Regions from separate parts of the Paraburkholderia sp. IMGN_8 genome, predicted to be linked through region 1. Evidence: riboswitches for the same ligand, from Rfam matches in the RefSeq annotation. Region 1 holds a riboswitch; the other holds the start of a gene.
What was found. A riboswitch is a leader RNA that binds a small molecule or an ion and turns the genes downstream of it on or off. The one in region 1 is predicted to bind glycine.

Region 1 (12,238 bases):
CGCGATGTTGTCGCCGATATGCTCGTCAAACAGACGCTGAGCCGCGTTGATCATCTTGCGGTTATCGAGCGTGAACGCGGCCATTGCGATCAGCTTGATCCGGTGACTCTGCCAGTTGTTGCGATAGGTGCCCTTGAGCGGGCGCGGCTGCGCGTCGATCTGCGTGATGTAGCCGTTCGCGAACTTCGTCAGAAACGCCATCGATGCGTTGCGGGTTTTCACCGGCAGTGCGCTCGCGGTCATGTCGTAGGCGAGGATCAGGCCTTCGAAACGGGTTTCGTCGATCGGATTGAAGCTCGGCTGGTAAGTCGTGACCCACGCAAACAGCAAACGGTCGACCAGCTTCAGATAACGATCGTCGCTGGTCGCGCGCCATGCAAGCGCGGCGTCGCGCAACAGATCCAGATCCTTCTCCGCCTCGACGCTCTGATCGTAGATGCCCTCGTGTGGCAGCGTGCCTTCGGTATGCAGTTTTGCAAGCGCTCGCGGCGGGTCGTTCAGATGCGCCTGCACATTGCTCACCAGTGCTTTGACGCCGGGATCGGCGTTGGTCCGCTCGCTGGTTTGCAGCGCGGGCGCCGCACAAAAATTCATCGCGGCCCGTGCCTGCCGCAGCGGCAGCAGCACGGCTGCGCCAGCCAGCAATAGCGCGCAGGCCTGCTGCCACGTCTGGGCTCGCCTTATTGCGGTCCGGCTTTGCATCAATCGCACCTTTCGCGCCATGCGAAACTCCTCGTTAGGCTGATTCGGTGTGTGATGTTAGCCGTTTGCGGGCACGAACGACAGAACCGCGCACCACCCGCTTACAACATGCGGGCGGTACGCGGTCATGCAGGCGACGGCCAGGATTATTCGTAGTCGGCGACCGGCACGCAGGAACAGAACAGATTGCGGTCGCCATACACGTTGTCCGCACGGCCGACCGGCGGCCAGTACTTCTTCGCGATCAGCGTCGGCAGCGGATACGCGGCGGTTTCGCGCGCATATGCATGCTTCCATTCGTTCGCGATGACGACCGCTGCCGTATGCGGCGCATGCTTCAGCGGATTGTCTTCGCGGTCCGCACGGCCTGCTTCGACCGCGCGGATTTCCTCGCGGATCGCGATCATCGCTTCGACGAAACGGTCGAGTTCTTCCTTCGATTCCGATTCGGTCGGCTCGACCATCAGCGTGCCCGGCACCGGGAAGCTCATGGTCGGCGCGTGGAAGCCGTAGTCGGCGAGACGCTTGGCGACGTCGTCGACGGTGATGCCGCTCGTCTCCTTGAGCGGACGCAGATCGAGAATGCACTCGTGCGCGACCAGGCCGCCGGGGCCCGAATACAGCACCGGATAATGCGGCGCGAGTTTCTTCGCGATGTAGTTCGCGTTGAGGATCGCGGTTTCGGTGGCGGCGGTGAGGTTCTTTGCGCCCATCATCGCGATGTACATCCACGAGATCGGCAGGATCGAAGCGGAGCCGTACGGTGCGCCCGACACCGCACCGATACCGTTCGGCGTGCGTTCGTAGCCCGACGAGATCTGGTTCGGCAGGAACTGCGCGAGATGCGCGCCGACCGCGACCGGACCGACGCCCGGTCCGCCGCCGCCGTGCGGAATGCAGAAGGTCTTGTGCAGGTTCAGATGCGAGACGTCGCCGCCGAACTGGCCCGGCGCACACAGGCCAACCATCGCGTTCATGTTCGCGCCGTCCACATAGACCTGGCCACCGTGCGCATGCACGATCTCGCAGATTTCGCGGACGTTCGCCTCGAACACACCGTGCGTCGACGGATACGTGATCATGATCGCGGCGAGCTTGTCGGCGTGTTGCGCGGCCTTCGCCTTCAGGTCTTCGATATCGACGTTGCCTTGGGCGTCGCACGCGACCACGACCACCTGCATGCCGGCCATCTGCGCCGACGCCGGGTTCGTGCCGTGTGCCGAGGCGGGAATCAGGCAGACGTTGCGGTGGCCTTCGCCGCGCGACGCGTGGTACGCGTGAATGATCAACAGACCCGCGTATTCACCTTGCGAGCCGGCATTCGGCTGCAGCGACACGGCTGCGTAGCCGGTGGCCGCGACCAGCATCTGTTCCAGCTGATCGATCATTTCGCGGTAGCCGACCGTTTGCTCAGCCGGAGCGAACGGGTGAATCTGACCGAATTCGGGCCAAGTGACCGGCAGCATCTCCGAGGTCGCGTTCAGCTTCATCGTGCAGGAGCCGAGCGGAATCATCGAGCGGTCGAGCGCGAGGTCTTTGTCCGACAGGCTGCGCAGATAGCGCAGCATTTCCGTTTCCGAATGGTGGCGGTTGAACACGTGGTGCGTGAGGTACGCGCTGGTGCGTTCGAGTGCGGCAGGCACCGTGTTCTCTGCGGGGAGTTCTGCGTCGAGGGCGTCGATTTGCGGGATTTCGTCGACAAATGCCGCTTGCGCAAATGCTGCGAGCAGATCGGCCAGATCGCTGCGCTTGGTGGTTTCGTCGATCGAGATACCGACGCGCGTGTCGCTCACGCGGCGCAGATTAATGCGCTTGGCCGTCGCCGCATCATGCAGTGCCTGGGTGCGTGCACCGGTTTCGAACGTGAGCGTGTCGAAGAAAGTGTCGTTGACGAGCGTGTAGCCGAGCTTCTTCGCGCCGGCTGCGAGCAGCGCCGCAATACGGTTCACGCGCAGCGCGATCGTCTTCAGGCCGTGCGGGCCGTGATAGACCGCGTACATGCTCGCCATGATCGCGAGCAACGCTTGCGCGGTGCAGACGTTCGAGGTCGCCTTTTCGCGGCGGATATGCTGTTCGCGTGTTTGCAGCGCGAGACGCAGCGCCGGATTGCCTTGCGCATCGACGGTCACGCCGACCAGACGTCCCGGCATCTGACGCTTGAATTCGTCGCGCACGGCGAGATATGCAGCGTGCGGGCCGCCGAAACCGACCGGCACGCCGAAACGCTGCGTATTGCCGACGGCCACGTCCGCGCCCCATTCGCCCGGCGGCGTGAGCATGGTCAGCGCGAGCAGATCGGCGGCGACAACCACATGGCCGCCCGCCGCGTGAATCGCTTCAGTGAGTGCGCGGTAGTCGCGCACATCGCCGTTCACGCCCGGATATTGCAGCAGCACGCCGAACGCGTTGGCGTTCGCCGCATCCGCAGCCGGGCCCACTTTCACTTCGATGCCGACTGGCGTCGCGCGCGTTTTCACCACTTCGATGGTTTGCGGCAGCACGTCGTCAGCGACGTAGAACACGTTCGACTTCGGCTTGCCGATGCGTTGCAGCAGCGTCATCGCTTCGGCGGCGGCGGTTGCTTCGTCGAGCAGCGATGCGTTCGAGATCGCCAGACCCGTCAGATCGACGATCATTTGCTGGAAGTTCAGCAGCGCTTCCAGACGGCCTTGCGAGATTTCCGGCTGATACGGCGTGTACGCGGTGTACCACGCCGGATTTTCCAGCACGTTGCGCAGGATCACCGTCGGGGTGTGCGCGTTGTAATAGCCCTGCCCGATATACGAGCGGAACACCTGGTTCTTGTCCGCCAGCTCACGCAGCGCGGCGAGCGCTTCGGCTTCGCTCTTCGGCTGGGCGAAGGGGCCGAGCGGCAACGTTTCGCTGCGGCGGATCGTCTTCGGAATGACGGCGTCGATCAGCGCGGTGCGCGAGGCGAAGCCCAAGGCTTCGAGCATCGCTTGCTGGTCGGCCGAATCCGGGCCGATGTGCCGTTCGGCGAAGGCGTCATGCACTTCGAGCGCGGCGAGCGAGAGAGGAGTGCGGTTCATCAGACGATCCGGGTGTTCGAGCTTCATGGGGTGTTCCTGGCGGTGCGGCGCGCCATGCCTGACGGACGCCGCACCTGAAGGTTTAAACGAGTAAGTGGATCAGGCGCCGATCGACTTCGAGTACGCGTCGGCGTCGATCAAACGATCTTGCGCGGCGCCGTCGGCCGGCTTGATCTTGAAGAGCCAGCTGTCGTACGGCGCGCTGTTGACCGAATCAGGCGTGTCGGCGACGGACGTGTTCGCTTCGATGATTTCGCCCGAGACCGGCGCGTAGATATCGGAAGCGGCCTTCACCGATTCGATCACGGCGACGGTGTCGCCTGCGGTCACGGTTTTGCCCAATTCCTGAACTTCGAAGAAGACGATATCGCCGAGCGCTTCCTGCGCGTGGTCGGTAATGCCGACCGTCAGCGTGCCATCCGCCTCAGTGCGGACCCATTCGTGCGATTCGGTGTATTTCAGATCGGCCGGGATGCTCATCGGATGCTCCTATGCGGTGTGATTCGGTATTGACTTAATAAAGGGGGCCCCCAAACCTGTCGCTTCACGCCAGGCCCCCCGAGGGGGCAGGAAAACTTGGGGCAACCACGTTTTCTTGAAGGGGTGACGAACGCGCCGGCCGCTTAAACCGCAAGCACTTTGCCGTTGCGCACGAACGGCAGTTTTACCACGCTTGCAGGTACGTTTTTGTCACGAATCTGAACGTGAACGGTGTCGCCGGGCTGCACGCCTTTCGGCACGCGCGCGAAGGCGATCGATTCCTGCATCGTCGGCGAAAAGGTACCGCTGGTGATTTCGCCGTCGCCGTGCGGCGTGACGACTTTTTGATGAGCACGCAGCACGCCTGCCGCCTTGCCGTTGTCCTTCAGCAGGATCAGGCCGACGAACGCGGCCTGCGAGCCGTTCGCTTCGAGTTTCGATTTGCCGACGAAGTCGCGCGGCGAGGTCAGATCGACGGTCCATGCGAGGCCGGCGTCGAGCGGCGAGACGTTGTCGTCCATATCCTGGCCGTACAGATTCATGCCGGCTTCGAGGCGCAGCGTGTCGCGCGCGCCGAGACCCGCGGGGCGCACGCCTTGCGCTTGCAGCGCGCCCCACAGCGCTTCGACGTGAGCCGCCGGGACGATGATTTCGAAGCCGTCTTCGCCGGTGTAGCCGGTGCGGGCGACGGTCAATTCGCCGAACGGCGTATCGGCGACGCGCGCGGCGTTGAAGGGTTTGAGCGATTCGGTGGCGGCGCGCGCGACCGGCACGGTTTGCCAGACTTTTTCGCGCGCATTCGGACCTTGCACGGCGACGATCGCGTAATCGCGGCGCGGCGTGATGGTCAGGCCGAAGCTGCCTTCTGCGTTGAGCTGGCCGAACCACGCGATGTCTTTGTCGGCGGTGCCGGCGTTGACGACCACGCGGAAGTGATCTTCGCCGAAGTAATAGACGATCAGATCGTCGATCACGCCGCCGTTCTGGTTCAACAGACAGGAGTAGAGCGCGCGGCCCGGCGTTTGCAGCTTGGCGACGTTGTTCGCCAGTGCGTATTCGAAGAAGGCGCGTACGCGCTCGCCGGTGAAATCGACGACGCACATGTGCGACACGTCGAACATGCCGGCGTCGGTGCGCACGGCGCGGTGTTCGTCGATCTGCGAGCCGTAGTTGACGGGCATATCCCAGCCGCCGAAATCGACCATGCGGGCGTTGAGCGCGCGATGGGTGGCGTTGAGCGGGGTGTGTTTGAGTTCGGTCATGGGGCCTCGGGCGTCTCGCGAAACAAAAAAGGCCATGCGGCGCTACGCCTCGCGGCCTGATGCCTGCGAGCGATGCGTTGCATGACCCCTCTGTCCTCGATACCTGAGAGATTGCGCTACCGGGCGATGTGATTCGAATCGCTACGGTGAAGCGCGCGCCCCTTCGGTGGGCAGCCTGCCTAAGTCTGAATCATGTTCACGACGCAGACGGCTACTGCCGCTCTCCAGAGTGCGAAAAACCTGAGCCGTGAGGCGGGTTTTTCGACGCGGTCGGTCCTTTTGCCTGAGAGTTTGCGGGTGTGCCCCTTCGGCGGCGCGGCCTGCTGAATAGTGCGGCCAGCGCGCTCTCCCGACGCGTGCGGCGAATGTACGCGAGGGCCGGGGGCTTGTCAAATAAAGGCCCGCAAGGAGCTTGGTGATTGGCGCTGCAGGATGGCGTGCGTCAAAAAAAGCGCGGGACGTGATGCCCGCGCGGTTGCTGTTTTAGTGCCTGAGTTGGCGCGATTATTCGCCGATGGCGTGGGCTGCGTTGTCCAGTTCCTGGTTCAGCACGCGCTGTTCGTCGCCGGAGATGCCGCCACCGTGTTGCGCGGCCATGTCGTGGGCTTCCTGACGGATCACGTCGAGCCGATGGTGCAGCGCGGCGCCTTGCGGGGGCGGGTAGTAGCCCTCGTTTACGCGGGCGTCGATGCGGCGGCTGAGATTATCGATGCGGCCGTCGACCTGATGGAGGCGCTGATCCGCAATTTGCTGTGGGGATGGGCGCGGTGCGGGCGCCGGCGCGGGTTGGGGGGCCACCACGCAGGCGGCCAGCGAGGTGAGCAATGCGCATGCGGTTAGCGCGCAGATAGAACGATGCATGGACTCTCCGGGTTTTGTTTTGTTGCTTGGAATAGGAACGGTTTTGCCTTGCCGGGGGCTGACGTCTCGGTTGGTTTTTTTGTAACTGGATATTCCTTTCGGGTTGTTAGTTTTGCGGTTTTTTGCCTGCGCGGCGCTTTGTGTCTGTGTGCCTGCGGGGTTGGCCTTTCCTTGATTTGTTATTGGTTTATTAGCGTCGCCCCTGTGCGGGGCAGGCACTTACTTTCTTTGCCGCCGCAAAGAAAGTAAGCAAAGAAAGCGGCTTCACACCGCTAATTCTTAAGCGGGTCCCCTGGCTTGGAGGAGGTAGTGGAGCATCTGGAATCGGTGCTCCCGCACACTCGGCGTTGGTGACAAGGCAGTCATTCTTCCGGCGGCGCTGCGCGCGCCGCAGCGGTACTTCATAAAAACCGCCTGGAGGTTTTGGCCCTTGCGCCTGGTTCGGCCCGGTAGCTCGTCCTCCCGTCCCAAATGCCTCGCCCTCGTGTCCCCCATGCCGCACCGAGGCGCTAACGTCTTACTCGGAGTGGCGGCTCGCGCTCCCATACTTGGACATCTCGCCGAGGCGAAGCCGATGGCACCCACCGAACAAGGAATCACCCACTGGTTTCCCTTGCAGACCGTTCCAGCGAGCACGCAGTGCGAGGCGGGAAGAATGATGCCCGAAGCGCCTATCTGCTATCGGTGTTGGGAAGTACCGCTGCGGCGCGCGCAGCGCCGCCGGAAGAATGACTGCCTTGTCACCAGCGCGGAATGCGCGAGAACACAGATTCCAGATGCTCCACTGCCTCCTCCAAGCCAGGGGACCCGCTTAAGAATTAGCGGTTTGAGCCGCTTTCTTTGCTTACTTTCTTTGCGGCGGCAAAGAAAGTAAGTGCCTGCCCCGCACAGGGGCGACGCTAATAGACCAATAACAAATCAAGGAAAGGCCAACCCCGCAGGCACGCAGACAAAAAGCGCCGCCAAAGGCAAACAAACCTAAACCCTTTATCGAATTCGTTCGAACGCCAACCGCACACCCTCATCCGAGCTCCGAGCAGCAAGCTCGACAACAGTCATAACATCAACTGCATCCTGTGCACTAACAGGAAACTTCACGCCATTCTGAATGGCATCAGCCAAGGCAATATAAAACCCAACATAATCCCCATTGCGGGTAGGCAACTGACGCTCAACTTCCTGATCACCTTCCAGCACTCGCACCACGCCGGCAGCGTTGCCAGACCCAAATCCCTCATTGCCGGGCCGCAAGCCGGCCTTCAACTGATCTTCCTGGGTATCGAGCCCATACTTCACATAGCTCCCACGCGTGCCATGAATCGCAAACCTCGGCGCGACCAGCGCCGTCAGCGCGCTTGCATGCAACACGACCTCGAACGCGCCATACCCCAACTGGATATGCACATAATCCGGCGCACTGGCCTGATCGCGATGCGTCCGAACAGTGGCCGAAACCGTCGCCGGCGTACCAAACAAAGCCAACGCCTGGTCGATCAGATGCGGCCCGAGATCGAACAGCAAACCGCCCCCCCGCGAAGCCTCCTCGCGCCAACGCTGCCGAACCTCCGGCCGGAACCGGTCGAAATGCGATTCATATTGCGTGACGCGCCCCAACTCGCCGCTGGCGAGCAGATCCCGTACGGTCAGAAAATCACCATCCCAGCGGCGGTTGTGAAAGGGCACGAACAACTTGCCACGTGCAAGCGCGATATTGGCAAGCGTGTGGGCGTCGGCGGCCGTGAGCGTCACTGGCTTGTCGACCACTACGTGCTTGCCCGCTTCGAGCGTGCGGCGCGCGAGGTCGAAGTGCGTGTCGTTGGGCGTCGCGATCACGACGCAGTCGATTTCGTCGAGCGCGAGCAGCGCATCCAGATCTGCGACCACCTTCGCGTGCGGGTAGTCGGCCAGCGCGTGCTCGGTCTGGCTGGTCGCGATCGCGGCGACATTCGCCCGCCCGCAGTGCTCGATCACCGGCGCGTGGAAGGTCGCGCCGGCAAAACCGTAACCCATCAATCCAATCTTCAACGATGCGGACATGCGTGTCTTCCTGCAAAAACGGCGCGCCGCTTTGCCACCGCGGCGACGGCGCGCAACGACGTAATTGTGGCATGTCCTGAAGACGGACTGTCAGCGTCGTCGCGGGTGTCCGGCAGAGACATCGTTCGCCGCGGTTGTTAAGTCAGCCACCGCAGTTTCCGCCCGGGGGCCGTCACTGCAACCGTACGCGTGGGCTGCTGGCGCGGCCGTGCGGCGCGTGGCGCCATCGCCGTCACCCGCGGCAGCCACCCGCGGCAGTCTCCCGCAGCGGCATCCATGGCAGGCTTCCGTGTTAACATCGCTCCTCTCGCGCGGATCGCTGCGAGCCGGAACGCCCCTCGCACCACGAAAGGCACCCGTTCCAGCCGCCCGCTCCGCGAAGCATGCCCCCGGGCCTTCGGTCTAGCGACTCCGCACCCAAGCGCCCTCAACCGCATTACCAATCCACAGACGATGTCCGCAGGCCTGAACCCCGCTCAAAATGAAGCGGTCCGTTATCTCGACGGTCCGTGTCTCGTGCTCGCCGGCGCAGGCAGCGGCAAGACGCGCGTGATTACGCAGAAGATCGCGCACCTAATCGAAGCCAAAGGCTTCGAGCCGCGCCACATCGCCGCCGTCACGTTCACGAACAAGGCCGCGGCGGAAATGCGCGAGCGCGTCGGCAAGCTGCTCGAAGGCAAGACGCTCACCACGCCCGGCAAGGAAGGCCGTAAAGTGCCCGTCAATCAGTTGACGGTCTGCACCTTCCACTCGCTCGGTGTGCAGATTCTGCGGCAGGAAGCGGAACACGTCGGCCTGAAACCGCAGTTCTCGATCATGGATTCGGACGACTGCTTCGGTATGATCCAGGAACAGGTCGGCTCGACGGACAAGGGCTTCATCCGCAAGATCCAGTCGATCATCTCGCTGTGGAAAAACGGCCTGATCATGCCGGAAGAGGCGATCGCGATCGCCGCGAACGAGGACGAGCACCAGGCCGCGATCGTCTATCGCAACTATGTGGCGACGCTGCACGCGTATCAGGCGGTCGATTTCGACGATCTGATCCGCTTGCCCGCCGAACTCTTCGCGAAGAACGAACAGGTGCGCGACCGCTGGCAGAACAAGCTGCGCTATCTGCTGATCGACGAGTATCAGGACACCAACGCGTGCCAGTACGAGTTGCTCAAGCAACTGGCCGGTCCTCGCGCGGCGTTCACGGCCGTGGGCGACGACGATCAGGCAATCTACGGCTGGCGCGGCGCGACGCTCGAAAACCTCGCGCAGCTCGGCAAGGATTTTCCGAAGCTGCACCTGGTGAAGCTCGAGCAGAACTACCGTTCGACGGTGCGTATTCTGACTGCCGCCAACAACGTGATCGCGAACAACCCGAAGCTGTTCGAAAAGAAACTGTGGTCCGAACACGGCATGGGCGACACGATCACCGTCACGCCGTGCAATGACGAAGAGCACGAAGCGGAATCCGTGGTGTTTCGTCTGTCCGCACACAAGTTCGAGCGGCGCGCGAATTTCCGTGACTACGCGATCCTGTATCGCGGTAATTTCCAGGCGCGCATCTTCGAACAGGTGCTGCGGCGCGAGCGCATTCCGTATGTGCTGTCCGGCGGCCAGTCGTTCTTCGACAAAGCCGAGATCAAGGACATTTGCGCGTATCTGCGCCTGATCGCCAACGCGAACGACGACCCCGCCTTCATCCGCGCGATCACCACACCGCGCCGCGGCGTCGGCAATACGACGCTCGAGGCGCTCGGCTCGTTCGCGGGCCAGGCCAAGGTGTCGCTGTTCGAGGCGGTGTACATGGGTGGCATCGAGGCGCGGCTGTCGCCGCGTCAGATCGAACCGATGCGCGTTTTCTGCGACTTCATGCAGCGTCTCACCGATCGCGCCGAAAAAGATGCCGCAGGCACCTTGCTCGACGAACTGATGGACGCGATTCACTACGAGGCCTATCTGTACGATGCGTTCGACGAACGCCAGGCGCAGTCGAAGTGGCAGAACGTGCTGGAATTCATCGAGTGGCTCAAGCGCAAAGGCACGAAGGCTGAGCCTGACGGTTCTGAGAAGGGCGAAGCAACCGGCTTTGACAACGCCGACGGCCTAGCCGACACCGGCAAGAATCTGCTCGGCCTGATCCAGACCGTCGCGCTGATGTCGATGCTCGAAGGCAAGGAAGAAGATCCGGACGCGGTGCGGCTTTCGACGGTGCATGCATCGAAGGGGCTAGAGTATCCGCACGTGTTTCTGGTGGGCGTCGAGGAAGGCATCATGCCGCACCGCGGCGGCGCCGACGACGCGCCGATCGACGATGCGCGCATCGAGGAAGAGCGCCGCCTGATGTACGTTGCGATCACGCGGGCGCAGCGCAGCCTGCATCTGAACTGGTGCAAGAAGCGTAAGCGGGCGCGCGAAACGGTGGTGTGCGAGCCGTCGCGTTTCATTCCCGAAATGCTGCTCGACGACGCCCCGCCGCCGACCCCCGAGGAAGCGCCGATGTCGCCGAAAGACCGGCTAGCGAGTTTGAAGGCGTTGTTGCAGAAGCCCTGAATGTGAACGCTAGCGCGCCGCTCGCAAGACCCCGCGCGCGGCAGGTGCATCGGCGGTTTTGAGGCGCGCCGGCGTTACAGTGGCACGGCTCGACAACCGGGCGATACTCGGAGACCGCCGCATGGCCACGCCGCCCCTCGCGCACTATCGCCGCGCACTCGAAACCTACATCGACGCGAAGGACAACACGCGTGCCGAACGCATTGCCGAGGCGTTTGCGCCGGACGCGGTGCTCACCATTTCGTTGGCGACGTCGAATATCGCGTTTCCGGCGCGCACCGTCGGAATCGATGCGATTGCGAAAACGCTCGTGAGCGATTTCGGCGCTCAGTATGCGCAGTGCCGGACCTATTACGTGTGCGATTCACTGGCGGTGAAAGACCGCACTATCGAGGCATTGCCGTGGCTGGTGGTGATGCGCGAACTCGCTACCGGCGCATTGCGCGTCGGCCACGGCGTGTATCGGTGGACGTTCGACGAGGCTGCACGCGTGGCGCAATTCCACATCCACATCGCGCGCATGGACGTCGTGCCCGATGCCGACGGTGCGTTGCTCGCAGCGTTGCAAAATGGCTTGAGCTATCCGTGGCTCGCGCCGGCTGACATGCAGCAGCATTTCACATCGCTCGCGCGCAGTACGCCGGCGATGGCGTTCGTCGATGCGTTCAGCCGTCCGGCGGCTGCGCCGGACCATACCCGCACCGGTGCCTAAAACGAATCACGCGTAAAAAATCCCTGCCCGTGTGGCCACGGCGCAGGGATTGTTCGTTTTGCCAGAAACGCCAGGAGCGATTTATTTCGCCGCGCTGACCATGTAATCGACGGCAGCCTTCACGTCCGCATCGGATGCGGTGGAGCCGCCCTTCGCCGGCATCGCGCCCTTACCGTGCAGCGCGTAGTTGTAGACGGTGTCCATCGGTTCTTTCAGGCGCGACGCCCAAGCGTCCTTGTCGCCGAATTTCGGTGCATTCAGCACGCCTGCCGCATGACACGCCTGGCAAACCTGTTGATACAGCGCCTTGCCGGCTTGCGATGCGTCCGCGCTTTGCGTGGCGCCCGGTGCCGGCGCGGCTGTTTGCGGCACGTTCGCCATCGCCGCCATGGCGGCAGCGGCCTGGGCGGCGCCAGCATCCGACGCACCTGCTGTGGCGGCGGCTACGCCCGACGCTGCTTGTGCACCCGGAGCCGCCGCTGCGGGCTGCGCCGGTTCAGGGAAGCTCGCGCCGGAATTGTTCGCCATATAGGCAACCGCGCGGGAGATTTCGAAGTCGCTGTAGTCGTCCGGGCTGGTGCCGCCGCGCG
Region 2 (12,238 bases), on a different replicon from region 1:
AGTGACAAGGCAGTCATACTTCCGGCGGCGCTGCGCGCGCCGTGGCGGTGCTTCATCAAACTGCCCGTTGGTTTCGGCACCCGGCGTTACTTCACAATATCGCCCACCAGTTTCGGTGTTCGGCGTTACTTCACAATATCGCCCGCCAGTTTCGGTGTTCGGCGTTACTTCACAATACCGCCTGCCAGTTTCAGTGTTCGGTGTTACGTCGAAACACCGCCCCCCTAGTGTCAGCGCCGACGTTTCGCCCAGCATGGTAGGCCGCACACCCAAACTTAGTCACCTCGCCGAGGCGCAGCCGATGGCTCCCAACAAACGAAAACGAAGCGCCTGGTCTCCCTGGCAGACCGTCCCGGCGAACACGCAGTGCGGGGCGGGAAGGATGATGCCAGAGGCGCTCCCCCCCAGTTGGTGTTGAGAAGTACCGCTACGGCGCGCGCTGCGCCGCCGGAAGTATGACTGCCTTGTCACTAGCGCGGAGTGTGCGAGAACACCGATTCCAGATGCTCCACTATCTCCTCCAAGCCAGGGGACCCGCTTAAGAATTAGCGGTGTGAAGCCGCTTTCTTTGCTTACTTTCTTTGCGGCGGCAAAGAAAGTAAGTGCCTGCCCCGCACAGGGGCGACGCTAATAAACCAATATCAAATCAAGGAAAGGCCAACGCCGCGGGCAAACAGACATAAGCGCCGCGTAGGCAAAAAAAATCAAACAAAGCCCACCGCCGCAAGCGATTTACACCAACCCCTCGATATCATCAATCCGAATCCCCAATTCGGCGGCCATCCGCCGAACCACTACCTGAAGTCGACTCACCTCCTCTGCGAGCCTCTTCTGCTCGGCTCTAACAGCTTCGAACGCCGACAACGGCACAAGATCGTCATCCCCGCCCGGTTGGGCAAGATCACCAGCGCTGACCTCGCCGCACAACAAATGCATCCAGCGGTTCTCCCGCTCGCCCGGCGTACGGGCAAGCTTCACCACTCGCGGTGGTTCACCGACAGCGAGTTCGTCGAGAAACGCCTCAACCGATGAGATGTCCGCAAAACCATGCAAGCGCGCGCTATTCAACCGCAACTCGGCCGCAGTCTGAGGGCCGCGCAACAGCAAAGTGGTAAGCAAAGCAGCCGACTGGCCCGGCAACCCAAACACACGATTCATGTTGTGCTCGAACCGCGGCACGCGGCTACTGCTGCCCTCCAGCACCAGGCTCAGACGTTTCAAGCCGTCGATGGCCGTCAACACTTCAGCTTCAGTAGCACTCATCACCGGCGCGCGGCCGGTTTTCTGGTTGCAGCCCAAGGTCAGCGCGTTGAGCGAAAGCGGATAACTGTCCGGCACGGTGTGCTGTTTCTCGACCAGCACGCCAAGCACGCGCCCTTCGAGTTGCGTTAGAGCGCGGATGGACGGGCGGGAAAAAGCGTCAGGCGTGGAGTTCATAGATGATGTCGCGGCAGGTGCCGCCGGCTCGCGTGGGTCGACTTGCATACCGTCGCATGGCCGGGCGGCGTTTTTAGTTTGTGAGCTCTATGATAAACGGCCCAGCCGCCCGCTGTGTACGAATCTCCGCAGCAGCCCGCTGCGAATGACACGACGCGGACCACCACAGCGACCCGCTCTCCATGGCGTTTCCGCCGTCAGTCAGTCCCCGCGCTCGAGCGCCATCTCCCTTGTGGACGAGGCGCTTATCTGCTCAACGCGTACGCTGAGGCCTGTCGGCACAAGCGGCATGCCTGTGTGCCCGGGCCCGAGAAACCCGTCGGCCTGAGCAACCCTCCGACCGCGAGTCCGTGAATTTTGTCTCATTGACGAATTTCCATATTCGAGATAATTTCCCGAATATGGAAAATCCGATCCCCGATGACAACGCTATCGACCGTCGCATCGCCCAGCGTCTGCGAGCGCTGCGTGCCGAGCGCAACTGGTCGCTCGACGATCTGGCGAAACTCAGCAACGTCAGCCGCGCAACCTTATCGCGCCTCGAAAACGCCGCCGTGAGCCCCACCGCAAGCGTGCTGGGCAAGCTCTGCGTCGCGTACGGATTGCCCATGTCGCGCCTGATGCACATGGTCGAAGAGGATTTCGCGCCGTTGGTGCCGCGCAACGCGCAGCCGGTTTGGACCGACGCCAGCGTCGGCTTCCGGCGGCGCTCGGTGTCGCCGCCGGCGCAAGCGCTAAGCGGCGAAGCGCTCGAGTGCGAACTCGACGCGGGTGCGCGCATCACCTACGACGCGTCGCCGAGACCGGGCCTCGAACATCACCTGATCCTGCTCGAAGGGCAATTGCAGATCACCGTCGATGGGCAAAGCCACGACCTGCAAGCCGGCGACTGCCTGCGTTACCAGCTGTTCGGCCCCAGCGCTTTCGTGACTCCCGCGCACAGCGCCGCCCGCTACATCCTTTTCATCGTGTGAGCCAGCATGACTGCAACCACCCTAACGACCTTCTCCGCCGACGATCTGGTTCGCCATCACCACGAACTCGGCGCACTACTGCATGCCTGTGTTCATGACGGGGCCAGCATCGGTTTCGTGCTGCCGTGCACGGTCGAGGAAAGCGAGGCGTTCTGGACCGGCAAGGTGCTGCCATCGCTGCGAGCCGGTTCGCTCGTGCTGCTGGTGGCACGCTGCAAAGACCGCATCGCCGGCACAGTGCAACTCGACTACGACACGATGCCGAATCAGCGCCATCGTGCCGAAGTGCGCAAGCTGCTGGTCCATCCCGAGTTCCGCCGCCAGGGGATCGCGAAGGCGCTGCTGACGGAACTCGAAACCCGCGCAAGCCAGTTGAAGCGCAGTCTGCTCACGCTCGATACGCGCACCGGCGACAAGGCCGAGCCTTTATATGCATCGCTGGGTTATCAGACGGTCGGCGTGATTCCGGGCTTTTGCCGCGACACAATCAAAGAGCGGCTCGATTCGGCCACGATCATGTACAAAGCGCTTTGAGAAAGCACCAGCGGTTTGCTTTCAGGCCGTTTTCGAATATTTGAAAGTGCCTTCCGCACTGGCGATCTCGAGAAAAGGGTTGTCGATAGGAAAGCCGGACATGTTCAAGCCCTGCTTTTCAATGCGACGAATGCCGGGCGCGGCTTACCTTCCCAGCTGATCGCCGTTAGGCATTCAACGGCGCGAATCGAGCGCGATCCGTACCGCCAATCCGGCGAGCACGGTGCCCATCAACCAGCGTTGCACCAGCAGCCAGACCGGCCGTCCGGCGAGAAACCCGGCAATCGAACCGGCCATGCTGGCAATCAACGCATTGACGGTGACGCTCACCACGATCTGCACGCAGCCGAGCGCGATCGACTGCGCCAGCACGCTGCCGTGCCCCGGCGAAATGAATTGCGGCAGCAGCGACAGATACATCACCGCGATCTTCGGATTCGCGAGGTTCGTCACGAGTCCCATCGTGAACAGTTTGCGGCGGCTGTCGTGCGGCAGATCGCGCACCTGGAACGGCGAGCGTCCGCCGGGTTTGACCGCCTGCCACGCCAGATACAGCAGGTAGAGCGCACCGCAGAAACGCAACGCGTCATACGCATAAGGCACCGTCAGCAGCAGCGCGGTAATGCCGAAGGCGGCGCAGAACATGTAGAACACGAAGCCGAGCGCGACACCACCAAGCGATACAAGCCCCGCACGCCGCCCCTGGCAGAGCGAACGCGAGATCAGATAGATCATGTTCGGCCCAGGCGTGAGCACCATGCCGAGCGAAACCAGGGCGAAGGCAAGCAGCGTTGTGGCAGCGGGCACGGCAAACTCCTCAGGGAAAATGTACGAAGGCAATGCGGCCAAATATAACTTATGCCACGGACCCACGCTTGGACCCGGGCTTGAATAATCCGCATCGGCAGTTGAATGCCATTCATATCGCCGAACGCGTGGGTCTCCGTTTGCGTCGTGTCGCGATAGACGAGCGACGAGCGACGAGCGCTGGCCGCCAAAGAACGGCCTTAAGCACGAATCTTCAGAACACCGATTGCGCGGTGCATCGCAGGAAACACTTGCGGCGATAATTTTTGGGCGGTATTGTCGTGTCGTTCTGCAATGCAGCGCGGGAGAGATCGTCAGACGTTTGTGACGACGCCGACGGAGCAACCGCCCCGGAAACTCTCAGGCAAAAAGGACCGCGCAGCTGGAACATCTGGAGAGCGGCGCCGTGCGCGCCCACCGAAGGGGAATCCTGCACACCGCTTGCAACCTGCATGCGTGCTGACGGGATGAAACTCTCAGGTACATGGACAGATGGGGCATCAACGCCGGTTTCGACAGGAAATCGACACCGGTGATGCTCAATTTACTCTGGACCATGTCATGTCACGAATCGCCATCATCGGCGCCGGGATTACCGGCGTCACGACTGCTCACGCTCTGGCGCAGCGCGGCCATCACGTCACTGTGTTCGAACGCCATCGCTATGCGGCGATGGAAACGTCGTTCGCCAACGGCGGGCAGTTGTCCGCCAGCAATGCCGAAGTCTGGAACAGCGCGGCCACTGTGCTCAAGGGCTTGCGCTGGATGCTCACCCGCGACGCCCCGTTGCTGCTCAATCCGATGCCCACCTGGCACAAGTATTCGTGGATGGGCGAATTCCTGCGGCAGATTCCGCACTACCGCGCCAACACCGTCGAAACCGTGCGGCTTGCGATCGCGGCGCGGGAGCATCTGTTTGCCATTGCCGAGAGCGAAGGGATCGACTTCGATCTGGAGCGGCGTGGCATTTTGCACATCTACAAGACCCGCAAGGAGTTCGATGCCGCCGGCAAGGTGAACGAACTGCTGCGCGAGGGCGGGCTTGACCGCAACCCTGTGACGGCGAGCGAGTTGCATGCGATTGAGCCGACGCTGCAGGGCGAATTTTACGGCGGGTTTTTTACGCCGTCTGATTCCACCGGCGATATTCACAAGTTCACTCGTGGGCTTGCTCAGGCTTGCGTACGGCATGGGGTTGAATTTCATTACGATGCGGAGATTACCGCGATCGAGCAGCCGGCCGATGGGCGGTTTACGCTCCTGGTCAATCTTGCTGGTGAGCAGCAGCGGTTTGCTTTTGAGCGGATTGTGGTGTGTGCCGGCGTGAAGAGCCGGGATTTTGCCGCGATGCTGGGGGATCACGTTAATGTGTACCCGGTGAAGGGGTATTCGATCACTGTTTGTCTCGATGATGCAGTGAGTCAGCAGCGGGCGCCGTGGGTTAGTTTGCTCGACGATAGCGCGAAGATCGTTACCAGCCGGCTTGGGGCGGAGAGGTTTCGAGTTGCCGGGACGGCGGAGATTAACGGGTTCAATCGGGATATTCGGGCGGATCGGATTGCGCCGCTGGTCGAGTGGACTCGACGGTATTTTCCTGAGGTTTCGACCTCACGGGTCATTCCATGGGCTGGGTTGCGGCCTATGCTGCCTGGCATGTTGCCCAAGGTGGGCCGCGGGAAGCGGCGTGGGGTTTTTTATAATACCGGGCATGGGCATCTTGGGTGGACGTTGTCCGCGGTTACGGCGCAATCGGTTGCTAGTGTTGTTGACTAGAGGTCTTTTTGCCTTTTGCGGCGGCATTGGTTGGTTGCCTACGGCGGTGGCCTTTCCTTGATTTCTTAGTGGTTTATTAGCGTCGCCCCTGTGCGGGGCAGGCACTTACTTTCTTTGCCGCCGCAAAGAAAGTAAGCAAAGAAAGCGGCTTCACACCGCTAATTCTTAAGCGGGTCCCCTGGCTTGGAGGAGGCAGTGGAGCATCTGGAATCAGTGTTCTCGCACATTCGGCGCTGGTGACAAGGCAGTCATACTTCCGGCGGCGCTGCGCGCGCCGTGGCGGTACTTCATCTGTGTTAGCCTGGACTTGATCTGACAGGTAGTCGGGGAAGCGAAGCCAAAGAGCTGGATCAGTGAGGGATGAGTTTCTCCCTGGCGTCTCCGACCGAACTACGATCAAAGCAAAATAGCGTCAACCCGCCTGCAACAGCCTCCGGCAATGCCTGGCAATCTGCTTTTCCTCCTCAGTGTGAATCGCACGCACTTTCCCCGCAGGGTCACCCTCCGATAGCCCGAGAAACGAAAGCCCCTCGCACACTCGCTTGCGAATCTCTGTACTGTGTTCGCCGATCCCGCCAGTAAACACCAGCAAATCAACCCCTCCCAGCAAAGCCGCATAAGCGCCAATAGTTTTCCGCACAGCGGTGGCAAACGCATCGATCGCCAGCAACGCATTAACGTCGCGCGCCGCACAGCGCTGCTCGAGCGCCTGCATATCGCTCTCGCCATCCGCGAAGCCGGCCAGGCCGCTCTGGCGATTCAGCAGCGTTTCGAGCGCATCCGCGTCGAGCTTCTCCACGCGCATCAGATACAGCAGCACGCCCGGATCGAGATCGCCACAGCGAGTGCCCATCGGCACGCCGCCGGTCGGCGTCAAACCCATCGACGTGTCCACGGATTTACCGTCCTGTAACGCGCACAAACTCGAACCATTCCCCAGATGCGCAAACACCGCGCGCGGCGGCAAATCGGCACCGAGCCGCGTCACCAGCGATTCATACGATAGCCCATGAAAACCGTAGCGAATCACCCCGGCGTCCACATAGTGGCGCGGCAACGCAAGCTGCGCCGCGCGCGGCGGCAGCGTGGCGTGAAACGCGGTATCGAAGCACGCAAAATGCTGCGCGTCGCCGAAAATCGCCGACGCCTCGTCGATCAAGGCCAGCGCCGGCGGAATATGCAATGGCGCGAAATGCACCGCGTCCTGCAGGCGCTGCCGAACCTCGGGCGTCAAACGTTGATGCGCCCGCAGATGCGGCCCGCCGTGCACCACACGATGTCCCACTGCCGCGGGCCGGGCATGCTTGTGCTCCGCAAGCACGCTGGAGAGCTTTTGCAACGCGTCGGTTTGCGACTCCAGCATGTGCTCCTGCTCCACCAGCACGCGACCATCCGGCGACTTGATCCGCAAACGGCCATCGTTGCGGCCGATGCCTTCCGCGCTGCCCTCCAGCAACAATGATTCGTCATCGCTCGAGTGCGTAAACAACCCGAACTTCAGCGACGATGAACCGCTGTTCAACACCAGAATCGTCGGTTCCTGAGTGCGCTCATCGGTCTGCATACGAAGCCTCGCTCAGCCTTTCCACGTCCAGTTGCGGATTTCTTCTTTATCGATACCCTCGGCATGCGCATACGCAAGATGCTCGATGACCTGCCCGCGCAGCCACTCCTTCGCATGATCGCCGACGCCGCGCAAAGCCGGCACGCGATCGATCACGTCGATGGCGAGCGAGAAGCGATCGACCTGGTTGATGATCGCCAGTTCGAGCGGCGTGTTGATATTGCCCTTCTCGTGATAGCCGTGCACATGCAGGTTGCCGTGATTGGTACGGTTGTACGTCAGCTTATGCACGAGCGACGCATAAGAATGGAAATTGAAAATCACCGGCTTGCTGGTGGTGAACAACGAATCGAAGTCGCGATCCGACAGGCCGTGCGGATGTCCGTGCTCAGGCATCAGGCGGAATAGATCGACCACGTTGACGAAGCGCATCTTCAGCTCAGGAAAGCGCTCTTTCAGAATCTGCACGGCGGCAAGTGCTTCCATTGTCGCGATGTCGCCGGCACAAGCGATCACCACATCCGGCTCGGCGCCCTGATCCGTCGACGCCCAATCCCAGATGCCGATGCCCTTGGTGCAATGCGTGACGGCCGCCTCCATGTCCAGATATTGCAGATGCGGCTGCTTGTCGGCGACGATCACGTTGACGTAATCGCGCGAGCGCAAACAATGATCGGCGACGCTGAGCAGACAGTTCGCGTCCGGCGGCATATAAATGCGCACCACGTCCGGGCTCTTGTTGGTCACGACGTCGAGAAAGCCCGGGTCCTGATGCGTGAAGCCGTTATGATCCTGGCGCCACACCAGCGACGTAATCAGCAGGTTGATCGACGGCACCGGTTGCCGCCAGCCGAGATCGCGCTTGGCCTTTTCCAGCCATTTGGCATGCTGGTTGAACATCGAATCAATCACGTGGACGAACGCTTCGTAGGTCGCGAACAGTCCGTGCCGGCCGGTCAGCACATAGCCTTCGAACCAGCCTTCCAAGGTGTGCTCGCTCAGCATTTCCATCACGCGGCCATCTACAGCGAGTTCGCCGCCGTCAGCGTCGCTCGCCTCCGTGCCGGCCAGCCAGGTTTTCTCCGACGCCTCATAGATCGCCGTCAGTTTGTTGCTGGCGGTCTCGTCGGGGCCGAACACGCGGAAGTTCGTCATGTTGTTGCGCATGACATCGCGCAAGAACTTGCCGAGCACCTCGGTCGGCGACGTGTACGGGCGGCCGGGCTTTTTCACCGTTACCGCGTAGTCGCGAAACGGCGGCATGTCGAGCGTCTTGCACAGCAAGCCGCCGTTCGCGTGCGGATTCGCGCTGATGCGGCGCGTGCCTTGCGGTGCAAGTTCGCGCAGTTCTTCGACCAGACGCCCTGTTTCGTCGAATAACGACTCCGGCTCATAACTGCGCAGCCAGCCTTCGACCAGCTTCAGGCTGTTGCTATTGGCGACGGGGTCGAGCACCGGCACCTGGTGCGCGCGCCACGAGCCCTCCACCTTGTGACCGTCGACTTCCCTCGGACCAGTCCAGCCTTTCGGCGAACGCAGCACGATCATCGGCCAGCGCGGCCGCGAGGCATCGCCGGATTCGCGCGCCTGCTGCTGGATCGCGCGGATTTCGCCGACGCATTGTTCGAGCGTCGCGGCCATTTGCTGATGCATCGTGTCGGGATCGTCCCCTTCGACGAAATACGGCTTGTGGCCGTAGCCGGTCAGCAGAGCTTCGAGTTCTTCGTGGGGAATGCGCGCGAGGATAGTCGGATTGGCGATCTTGTAGCCGTTCAGATGCAGGACCGGCAGCACCGCGCCGTCGCGAATCGGATTGAGGAATTTGTTCGAATGCCACGAGGTGGCCAGCGGCCCGGTTTCCGCCTCGCCGTCGCCGATCATGACCGCGACGATCAGATCGGGGTTGTCGAACGCCGCGCCGTAGCCGTGCGACAGGCTGTAGCCGAGTTCGCCGCCCTCATGGATCGAGCCGGGCGTTTCGGGCGTGCAATGCGAGCCGATACCGCCGGGAAACGAGAACTGGCGGAAGAAGCGCCGCATGCCGGCCTCGTCCTCGCTGCGGTCCGGATAGATTTCCGAGTAATGGCCTTCGAGATAGCAATGGGCCAGCGTGGCCGGCGCGCCGTGCCCGGGGCCGGCAATGTAGATCACGTTCAGCTCGAGCTTCTTGATCAACCGGTTCAGATGCACCAGCAGGAAGCTCTGCCCCGGATCCGAACCCCAATGGCCCAGCAGACGGTTCTTGATGTGTTCGGGTTTGAGCGGCTCGCGCAGGAGCGGATTGTCGCGCAGATAGATCATGCCGGCCGACAGGTAATTGCAGGCGCGCCAGTAGCGATCCATTTTGCGCAAGGTGTCGGGCTCTAATGTTTTGGGCGGGGTCGGACGGGGGATTGCTTCAGCCATGGCGCCACTCCTCGAAAAGGACTGTCAGGCAGGTTAGCGGGTGCTGCTGCGATGGTTCGCGCCCTGGCCGGCGGGGGAAAAACGATAGAAGCCGACCGGCTTGTCACGCGCTTGACATCGCGAAGGTGTAGCGGCAAAGGTCCGTTGCGTAAGGCTTGACGGGATCTGGCCGCCAATCGTCAGGGGATGTGACAGGAAGCGAACGCCATGGTTCGACGCAATCGTATAAAGCTGGATCGCGTGACGGGCGTGCAGCGGTGCATCGCTGACGACGTGATGCGGGCAATTGCTGGCGGGCAACCAGGCTTCGATCGGCGCGTATGAATGCGGATAACACCGGGCACCGTGCAAGGATCATGCGCTCAATTGGGCCGCGTGTCTGTATGTTGTTGGACAGTGGGCACCTGGGGGCTAGTTTCGCGCATGACTTCGAGCGCACATTAACCTGAATACGTTTAAGCTGTCTGGGCTATGTGCGCGACGACGATCCGCATCTGGCGCGCCCTGAACTGCTCGCCCTCTACCTGAACGGCCATCATGTCGACACCCAGCCGCCTCAAAACACCCTTGATTCTGGTTCTCTCGCTCGTTGTGTTGTGCGCGGGTGTCGCCGTTACGATCGGCGTGTTCGGGTTGCTGGTGTTGCTGCTCGGCAAGCTGTAGCGTGCCGCTGCGCGGGCGTTGGCAGCGCGACATGTGTATTCTGACTGATGTTCCGAGTGCCGCCGAGGCGGCCTGATGCACTGCAAGGAGATTCCATTGACGGACCACGCTGATTCTTCCCCTCCTTCCAAGCCGCAGCTCGATCAGGAATTGATCGAGTTGGCGCATGAAGTCTTTGAACTCGCACGACGTGGTGATGCTGCGATGCTCGCTTCGGTGATCGAGAAAGGCGTACCGCCGAATTTGCGCAACGACAAGGGCGACAGTCTTGTGATGCTGGCGAGTTATCACGGACACGTGGATGCGGTGCGGGTGCTGCTGGAGCGCGGCGCCGATCCGAACCTGCGCAATGATAATGGGCAGACGCCCATTGCTGGGGCTGCTTTTAAGGGCTTTGACGCCGTGATTGAGGTTTTGCTTGCGCACGGCGCGGATGTTGAGGGTGCGTCGCCGGATGGACGCACGGCGCTTATGATTGCTGCTATGTTTAATCGCACGGCGATTGTTGATCTGCTGATCGCGCATGGAGCGGATCCGGGAGCCCGCGATGCGGGTGGGGTTACGCCGGTTGAAGCGGCTCGCAAGATGGGGGCTGCTGATGCGCAAGCGCGGTTGAAGGACATCGGTTATTAAGGTTTTTTTGCCTGCGCGGCGCTTTGGTTGTTCGCTTACGGCGTTGGCCTTTCCTTGATTTGATATTGGTTTATTAGCGTCGCCCCTGTGCGGGGCAGGCACTTACTTTCTTTGCCGCCGCAAAGAAAGTAAGCAAAGAAAGCGGCTTCACACCGCTAGCTTTTAAGCGGGTCCCCTGGCTTGGAGGAGGCAGTGGAGCATCTGGAATCTGTGCTGTCGCACATTCCGCGCTTGTGACAAGGCAGTCATACTTCCGGCGGCGCTACGCGCGCCGTGGCGGTACTTCTCAAAACCGATTGGGCGCACGCGCTTCCGGCATCATTTATCCCGCGCCGCATTGCGTGCGTCGCGGACGGGTCTGCCTGGGAAACCAATGGGTAATTCTCCGCACGGCGGGAGCCATCGGCTTCGCCTCGGCGAGGCGCCGAAGTGTGCGAGATTGAGCCACCATTTCGAGTGAGACGCTAGCGCCGCGGCGAGGCGTTGGGGACGCGAGTGCGAGCCACCGCACCGAACCAGCCGCGGGCGCCCAAACCGCCTGGCGGTTTGATGAAGTACCGCCACGGCGCGCGCAGCGCCGCCGGAAGTATGACTGCCTTGTCACCAGCGCGGAGTGCGCGAGAACACCGATTCCAGATGCTCCACTGCCTCCTCCAAGCCAGGGGACCCGCTTCAAAGCTAGCGGTTTGAGCCGCTTTCTTTTGCCTACTTTTCTTTGCGGCCGGCAAAGAAAAGTAGGTGTGCCCCCGCACAGGGGGAACGCTAATAAACCAAAAACAAAACAAGGAAAGGCAACGCCGTAGGCAAACAGACAATGCCGCCGCCAAAGGCAAAAAGAAAACCCTAAGCACCTCCTACAGTCCCACTGATCATCAACATATCAACATCAACACCGGCGAGCTCGCCAACCCTCTCAACAGTCACATCCGCGGGCGGATTCCCCGCCACCTCTTTAGGATCAAAAGCATAATGCCCCTGGCGAGGAAAAACAGTGGTCAACCTCTCCCCCCAGCTCTTCTTCATAGCAGTAAGAATCCGCAACTTGTCATCGACCATCACATAGTGTCGAGCCGGATAACACTCCATCACCTGATCGAGCATCAACTCCTTATGGATATAAATCAGAACCCGCCCTTCAACCTCCTCCCATAACCCCGAACGGGCAATCTTCCGAGGTTGGAACACGACGTCCCCGTCGGACAAAATCACAGTAGGCCCGCGCGTCGCCAGATGCCGAATCGCATCCAACGCCCCCGGATACAGCCGATTCGCAAACGGATACTCAATCAGAAACGACGACATCAACAGCAATCGCGTATCCCGCGGATGCTCCCGCCGATACCGCTGCAATGCCCCCAAATAATCGGCGTAGCCAAGCTCCCTTCTCAATTCCTCAAAAATTTCCCAATATCGCGTGCTGTTCTCCTCGCCGAATTCCCGCATCATG

Region 2: it holds a riboswitch for glycine, as region 1 does, so the genes downstream of both, WN982_RS29740 (D-amino acid dehydrogenase) here and gcvT (glycine cleavage system aminomethyltransferase GcvT) in region 1, are expected to answer to the same signal.

The regions. Positions count from the first base shown of each region.
Region 1 is NZ_CP150900.1:60,247-72,484, forward strand. Features, by position in the region: gene WN982_RS00245 (alginate lyase family protein) at 1-723, opposite strand, end outside; gene gcvP (aminomethyl-transferring glycine dehydrogenase) at 849-3,779, opposite strand; gene gcvH (glycine cleavage system protein GcvH) at 3,852-4,232, opposite strand; gene gcvT (glycine cleavage system aminomethyltransferase GcvT) at 4,376-5,494, opposite strand; glycine riboswitch at 5,575-5,732, opposite strand; glycine riboswitch at 5,755-5,856, opposite strand; gene WN982_RS00265 (hypothetical protein) at 5,999-6,355, opposite strand; gene WN982_RS00270 (oxidoreductase) at 7,343-8,392, opposite strand; gene WN982_RS00275 (UvrD-helicase domain-containing protein) at 8,846-10,936, shown strand; gene WN982_RS00280 (hypothetical protein) at 11,058-11,648, shown strand; gene WN982_RS00285 (c-type cytochrome) at 11,730-12,238, opposite strand, start outside.
Region 2 is NZ_CP150901.1:1,896,534-1,908,771, reverse strand. Features, by position in the region: gene WN982_RS29760 (YceH family protein) at 733-1,437, opposite strand; gene WN982_RS29755 (helix-turn-helix domain-containing protein) at 1,839-2,411, shown strand; gene WN982_RS29750 (GNAT family N-acetyltransferase) at 2,418-2,945, shown strand; gene WN982_RS29745 (LysE family translocator) at 3,120-3,752, opposite strand; glycine riboswitch at 4,045-4,139, shown strand; gene WN982_RS29740 (D-amino acid dehydrogenase) at 4,314-5,525, shown strand; gene WN982_RS29735 (acetate/propionate family kinase) at 5,938-7,089, opposite strand; gene WN982_RS29730 (phosphoketolase family protein) at 7,102-9,495, opposite strand; gene WN982_RS29725 (hypothetical protein) at 10,033-10,158, shown strand; gene WN982_RS29720 (ankyrin repeat domain-containing protein) at 10,255-10,791, shown strand; gene WN982_RS29715 (HAD family hydrolase) at 11,635-12,238, opposite strand, start outside.